DNA from 2 places in the Streptomyces sp. NPDC057428 genome. Region 1 is predicted to be linked to the other one. Evidence: predicted binding sites of a transcription regulator. Region 1 holds the regulator's gene; the other holds the start of a gene.
The links. Region 1 encodes HrcA, which represses chaperone genes, less so after heat shock. Its sites were predicted from a motif close to TTNGCACTCNGNNNNNCNGAGTGCNAA; they were not measured.
Positions count from the first base shown of each region.

Region 1 (3,576 bases):
CCGTGCCCCGGCACGTACAGCGCGTCCTCGCCGCCCAGCTCCAGCAGCCGGTCGATCGCCGCCGGCCAGTGCGAGGGCACGGCGTCCCGGCCCGCCTGCGGTTCGCCGGACTCCTCGACCAGATCCCCGCAGAGCACCACGACCGGCGAGCCGGGCACCAGCACCGCGAGATCGTGCCCGGTGTGGCCGGGACCCACGTTGGCCAGCAGCACCTGGAGGCCGCCGCCGAGGTCCAGCGTCCACTCGCCGCTGACCTGGTGCCGCGGAGCCACCAGCGCGTCCGCGGCCGCCGTCGCGTCCCGCTCGCTCATCCCGTGCCGCACCGCGTCCGCACGCAGCTCCTCGGCGCCCCGCCCCAGCAGCTCCGCCGTGCCGACGGCGCCGTAGACCTCCGCACCGGCGAAGGCGGCGGTCCCCAGGACATGATCGAAATGGGGATGGCTCAGTGCGATATGCGTCACCCTCCGGCCCAGCAGGGCCTCCGCCTGGGCCCGCACCTCCGCTCCCTCGCGGAGCGTCGAACCGGTGTCGTGGAGCAGCACGGCGTCCGCCCCCGCCACCAGGGTGACGGCCGCGTCCCAGACGGGCAGGCGCCGCCGCCCGATACCGTTGCCCAACCGCTCCCAGCCGAACTCTTCCCAAGAGGCGTCCATACGACGACGCTATCGGCATCGACCTGCGCGGTCCCACGATCGGACCGGCCGGTCGGCCTTGCCCCGGGCCCACCCCACCCCCGTACACTGACCGGGGGATTGCTGGCACTCGAACGCACAGAGTGCCAGGCAGACACCGTAGAACAACAGCTGGAGGTGTGCGCGGTGCTCAGTGAACGCAGACTCGAAGTGCTGCGCGCCATCGTCCAGGACTACGTCGGCACCGAGGAGCCGGTCGGCTCCAAGGCGCTGACGGAGCGGCACAGCCTCGGGGTCTCCCCGGCCACGGTCCGTAACGACATGGCGGTGCTGGAGGACGAGGGCTTCATCGCCCAGCCGCACACCAGTGCGGGACGCATTCCCACGGACAAGGGTTACCGGCTCTTCGTCGACCGGCTCGCGGGCGTCAAGCCCCTGTCGTCGCCGGAGCGCAGAGCCATCCAGAACTTCCTCGACGGCGCGGTCGACCTCGACGACGTCGTGGGCCGCACGGTGCGGCTGCTCGCGCAGCTGACCAGACAGGTCGCCGTCGTGCAGTACCCCTCGCTGACCCGTTCGACGGTGCGGCACGTGGAACTGCTGTCCCTGGCTCCCGCCCGGCTGATGCTCGTGCTGATCACGGACACGGGCCGGGTCGAACAGCGTATGATCGACTGTCCTGCACCGTTCGGTGACACGTCACTGGCCGATCTGCGGGCCCGGCTCAACAGCCGGGTCGTGGGGCGGCGGTTCGCGGACGTCCCGCAGCTGGTGCAGGATCTGCCGGAGTCGTTCGAGAGCGAGGACCGGGGAACCGTGTCGACGGTGCTCTCCGTCCTCCTCGAGACCCTGGTCGAAGAAACGGAGGAGCGGCTGATCATCGGCGGCACCTCCAACCTCACCCGCTTCGGACACGATTTCCCTGTGATGATCCGGCCGGTGCTGGAGGCATTGGAGGAGCAGGTCGTCCTGCTGAAGCTGCTCGGTGAGGCAACGGATTCGGGCATGACCGTACGGATCGGGCACGAGAACGCCCACGAGGGCCTCAACGCCACGTCCGTCGTCGCGGTCGGCTACGGTTCGGGCGACGAGGCAGTCGCCAAACTCGGCGTGGTCGGACCGACCCGCATGGACTACCCCGGAACGATGGGAGCGGTACGCGCAGTGGCACGTTACGTCGGACAGATCCTGGCGGAGTCGTAAGTGGCCACGGACTACTACGCCGTACTCGGCGTGCGCCGCGACGCATCTCAGGACGAGATCAAGAAGGCATTCCGCAGGCTCGCCCGCGAGCTGCACCCGGATGTCAACCCGGATCCGAAGACCCAGGAGCGGTTCAAGGAGATCAACGCCGCTTACGAGGTGCTGTCGGACCCGCAGAAGAAGCAGGTCTACGACCTCGGCGGTGACCCGTTGTCCGCCTCGGGCGGCGGTGGCGGCGCGGGAGGCTTCGGAGCCGGCGGCTTCGGCAACTTCAGCGACATCATGGACGCGTTCTTCGGCACGGCCTCGCAGCGCGGACCCCGTTCGCGCACCCGCCGCGGCCAGGACGCGATGATCCGGCTGGAGATCGACCTCTCCGAGGCGGCCTTCGGGACCACCAAGGACCTCCAGGTCGACACGGCGGTCGTCTGTACCACCTGCAGTGGCGAAGGGGCCGCACCCGGCACCTCCGCGCAGACGTGTGACATGTGCCGCGGCCGCGGCGAGGTCTCCCAGGTCACCAGGTCCTTCCTCGGCCAGGTCATGACCTCGCGTCCCTGCCCGCAGTGCCAGGGCTTCGGCACGGTCGTGCCGACCCCCTGCCCCGAGTGCGCCGGAGACGGCCGCATCCGCTCCCGGCGCACGCTTACCGTGAAGATCCCGGCAGGTGTCGACAACGGCACCCGGATCCAGCTCGCGGGCGAGGGCGAGGTCGGTCCCGGCGGCGGCCCGGCCGGCGATCTGTACGTCGAGATCCACGAGCTGGCGCACCCGGTGTTCCAGCGGCGCGGCGACGACCTGCACTGCACGGTCACCATCCCGATGACGGCGGCCGCGCTCGGCACGCAGGTGCCGCTGGAGACGCTGGACGGCATGGAGGAGATCGACATCAGGCCGGGCACCCAGTCCGGCCAGTCGGTCCCGCTGCACGGACGCGGGATCACGCACCTGCGCGGCGGCGGTCGCGGCGACCTCATCGTGCATGTCGAGGTCATGACCCCGACGAAGATGGACCCCGAGCAGGAACGTCTCCTGCGGGAGCTGTCCAAGCTGCGTGGCGAGGAGCGGCCCACCGGCCAGTTCCAGCCAGGACAGCAGGGACTCTTCTCCCGCCTGAAGGACGCCTTCAACGGCCGCTGAGCCCTGTCACCGCGCCGCCCGCCGGTTCCCCACCGGCGGGCGGTGCGGTGTTTCCACGACAGCCCGTCCGCCCTGTGGAACGGCTGATTCGGCACGGTTCACCGGACATGGCACGATGCGGTCATGCCCTTGGCCCTGACCGATCTCTGCCGGTACCCGATCGTGCAGGCCCCCATGGCGGGCGGCACGTCACGCCCCGGACTGGTGGCTGCCGTGGCGGAGGCCGGAGGACTCGGCTTCCTCGCCGCCGGCTACAAGACCGCGGACGGGATGTACGAGGAGATCCGGGAGATGCGGAGGGCGAGCGCCCGGCCCTTCGGCGTGAACCTCTTCATGCCGCAGCCCTCGGTGGCCGACCCGAGCGCCGTCGAGGTCTACTGCCACCAGCTCGCGGGCGAGGCCACCTGGTACGAGACCCCGCTCGGTGACCCGGACGCCTGCGGCGACGACGGTTACGAGGCCAAGGTGGCGATCCTCCTGGAGGACCCCGTACCCGTCGTCTCCTTCACCTTCGGCTGCCCGGCCCGCGAGGTCCTCGAGGCCTTCGCCGCCGCGGGCACGCTCACCGTCGTCACCGTCACCTCGGTCCAGGAGGCACGCA
Region 1 covers NZ_JBHVCT010000084.1:22,777-26,352, reverse strand. Annotated here, with positions in the region: gene ACFU5K_RS25565 (MBL fold metallo-hydrolase) at 1-653, opposite strand, end outside; gene hrcA (heat-inducible transcriptional repressor HrcA) at 819-1,835, shown strand; gene dnaJ (molecular chaperone DnaJ) at 1,836-2,975, shown strand; gene ACFU5K_RS25550 (nitronate monooxygenase) at 3,099-3,576, shown strand, end outside.

Region 2 (3,576 bases), on a different contig from region 1:
GTAGTCGAGAAAGGCCCGCAGCGTCTCGCGCTCCCCGCCCACGGCGGGCGGCCCTTTACGCACGTCGGTGGTCACCGGTCGCACTCCTTCACGAGGGGACAGAAGTGCCCAGTATCCGGCTCCGGGACGGGGCGGCAGGCGGCACGTACGACGCCGGCCCCCGGGACGAATCCCGGGGGCCGGCGTCGTACGGATACTGCGGGTACCGCTGGAGCTGCTGATCCGAGGATCAGAAGTCCATGTCACCGCCCGGCATGCCGCCCGGAGCGGCCGCAGAGGCCTTCTCCGGCTTGTCGGCGATGACGGCCTCGGTGGTGAGGAAGAGCGCGGCGATGGACGCGGCGTTCTGCAGGGCGGAGCGCGTGACCTTCGCCGGGTCGATGATGCCCTCGGCGATCATGTCGACGTACTCGCCGGTCGCGGCGTTCAGGCCGTGACCGATCGGCAGGTTGCGCACCTTCTCGACGACGACTCCACCCTCGAGACCACCGTTGACGGCGATCTGCTTGAGCGGGGCCTCCAGCGCGAGCTTCACGGCGTTGGCGCCCGTGGCCTCGTCGCCCGTGAGGTCGAGCTTCTCGAAGACGGCCGAGGCCTGGAGCAGAGCCACGCCACCACCGGCGACGATGCCCTCCTCGACGGCGGCCTTGGCGTTGCGCACCGCGTCCTCGATGCGGTGCTTGCGCTCCTTGAGCTCCACCTCGGTGGCGGCGCCGGCCTTGATGACGGCCACGCCGCCGGCCAGCTTCGCGAGGCGCTCCTGGAGCTTCTCGCGGTCGTAGTCCGAGTCGGAGTTCTCGATCTCGGCACGGATCTGCTTGACACGACCCTGAACCTGGTCGCTGTCACCGCCACCGTCGACGATCGTGGTCTCGTCCTTGGTGATGACGACCTTGCGGGCGCTGCCGAGCAGGTCCAGGCCGGCGTTCTCCAGCTTGAGACCGACCTCCTCGGAGATGACGGTGCCACCGGTGAGGATGGCGATGTCGCCGAGCATGGCCTTGCGGCGGTCACCGAAGCCCGGAGCCTTGACGGCGACGGACTTGAAGGTGCCACGGATCTTGTTGACGACCAGGGTCGACAGGGCCTCGCCCTCGACGTCCTCCGCGATGATCAGCAGGGGCTTGCCCGACTGCATGACCTTCTCGAGCAGCGGAAGGAGGTCCTTCACGTTGCTGATCTTGGAGTTGACGATCAGGATGTACGGGTCGTCGAACGACGACTCCATGCGCTCCATGTCGGTGGCGAAGTACGCCGAGATGTAGCCCTTGTCGAAGCGCATACCCTCGGTGAGCTCGAGCTCCAGACCGAAGGTCTGGGACTCCTCGACGGTGATGACGCCTTCCTTGCCGACCTTGTCCATAGCCTCGGCGATCTTGGCGCCGATCTCGGTGTCAGCAGCGGAGATGGAGGCCGTCGAAGCGATCTGCTCCTTGGTCTCCACGTCCTTCGCCTGCTCCAGAAGTGCGGCGGAGACGGCCTCGACGGCCTTCTCGATGCCACGCTTCAGAGCCATCGGGTTGGCACCCGCGGCGACGTTGCGCAGGCCCTCGCGGACGAGCGCCTGGGCGAGAACGGTGGCGGTGGTCGTACCGTCGCCGGCGACGTCGTCCGTCTTCTTGGCGACCTCCTTGACCAGCTCCGCACCGATCTTCTCGTACGGGTCCTCGAGCTCGATCTCCTTGGCGATGGAAACACCATCGTTGGTGATCGTGGGCGCGCCCCACTTCTTCTCGAGGACGACGTTACGGCCCTTGGGGCCGAGGGTGACCTTGACGGCGTCGGCGAGCTGGTTCATCCCGCGCTCGAGACCGCGCCGTGCCTCCTCGTCGAACGCGATGATCTTGGCCATGTGAAGTGGTCCTCCCGGACTGATGGGGTCTCCCCTGCTCGAACGCAGTTGAGAGCTTGGGGAAGGATTGCTCCGGACCGGGAGGCGCCCGCGACGGACGGCCAGCCTGCTCAGTGGTTCCTTGCCCCGCTGAGCCTGCGGGCCTCACCGGCCCGGTCCAAGTTTCTGTCACTCTCACCTGGAGAGTGCTAACGCCAATGATTAGCACTCGACCCCCTCGAGTGCAAGCGCCTGAGGCCGAGGCTCGCTGGGGAGCGGGCCCCGCCCGGGGCGCACGCGGACGCACGCAGGGCCCGTCCCCCTGCGGAGGAACGGGCCCTGCGTGCGTGAGTAGTGTCGTTGGCCGACCGCGCCGAGCTCAGCCGACGGCGAGCTTGACCATGTCCGCCTGCGGCCCCTTCTGGCCCTGCGAGATCTCGAATTCAACTCGCTGACCCTCTTCGAGGGTGCGGTACCCGTCCATCTGGATCGCGCTGTAGTGGACGAAAACATCCGCACCACCGTCGACCGCGATGAAGCCGTACCCCTTCTCCGCGTTGAACCACTTGACGGTGCCCTGAGCCATGCCTAACTCCCCTATTACTGGCCCTTGCACGAGACCGCACTTCGCGGGCCCGGGTCAGAACTCACCCTCCGACAGGAGAGGGTGGCGTGCGCCGGAACGCGTCGACCGCGGCCGAATGTATCTGCCCAACTGCCCTCTGCAACAGGGCAATCGGACGGGAATTCTGGGCAGGCGCGAACGCCCGGATGGGGAGAATCGGCAAGATTCCAGGGCAAGTCGGGCCTGACAAAGGCGACTTATGCCTCAGGAGGTTCACGTACTTTGGCTGCTTCTTGTCACGGCCGGGCGCATTCTCATATGCGGGCGGCACGGGCAGCGGCGGGGACTTCCCCAACTCTACCGCGCTCAACCATGCAGAATGGCCCCCTCCGCTTCTGATGCGGAGGGGGCCTTCGTGTTCACACAGCGCGGGCGCCCGGCCGGGGTGTCTCCCCGGCCCGCGCGCCGCGACGGGGATCAGCCTCCGGCGACGGCCGGGATGATCGATACGCCTGCGCCGTCCGGCGTCGCCGCGTCCAGACCGCCCTCGAAGCGCACGTCGTCGTCGTTGACGTACACGTTGACGAAGCGGCGCAGCTTGCCCTGGTCGTCCAGGACGCGGGCGCCGATGCCCGGATGGTTCTGCTCCAGCGACGCGATGACCTCGGAGAGGATCGCCCCCTCGGCCGGGACCTCGGCCTGACCACCCGTGTAGGTGCGCAGGATGGTGGGGATACGGACCTTGACGCTCATGTCGGTGCCTTCCTCGGGTCTCGGGTGGTCAGTTGGCGGCGGCGAGGCCAGCGTCGCGGAACGCGTCCAGGCTGGGCCGGATCGTCGCCGACAGTCCGGTCGTGGGGGCGACCGCGTCCAGCGTCTTCAGTCCGTCCCCGGTGTTCAGGACGACGGTGGTCAGGGCCGGGTCCAGCAGGCCTGCCTCGATCAGCTTCTTCGTGACGCCGACGGTCACACCGCCGGCGGTCTCCGCGAAGATGCCCTCGGTGCGGGCCAGCAGCTTGATCGCGTCCACGATCTGCTCGTCGTCGACGTCCTCCACCGCACCGCCGGTGCGGCGGGCGATGTCCAGCACGTACGGGCCGTCGGCAGGGTTCCCGATCGCCAGGGACTTCGCGATGGTCTTCGGCTTCTGCGGCCGCACGACGTCGTGGCCGGCCTTGAA
Region 2 covers NZ_JBHVCT010000061.1:29,798-33,373, reverse strand. Annotated here, with positions in the region: gene ACFU5K_RS22235 (DinB family protein) at 1-75, opposite strand, end outside; gene groL (chaperonin GroEL) at 230-1,852, opposite strand; gene ACFU5K_RS22225 (cold-shock protein) at 2,211-2,417, opposite strand; gene ACFU5K_RS22220 (MoaD/ThiS family protein) at 2,874-3,149, opposite strand; gene thrC (threonine synthase) at 3,178-3,576, opposite strand, start outside.
Region 2: the regulator HrcA is predicted to act here: its motif matches at 2,054-2,080, upstream of groL (chaperonin GroEL).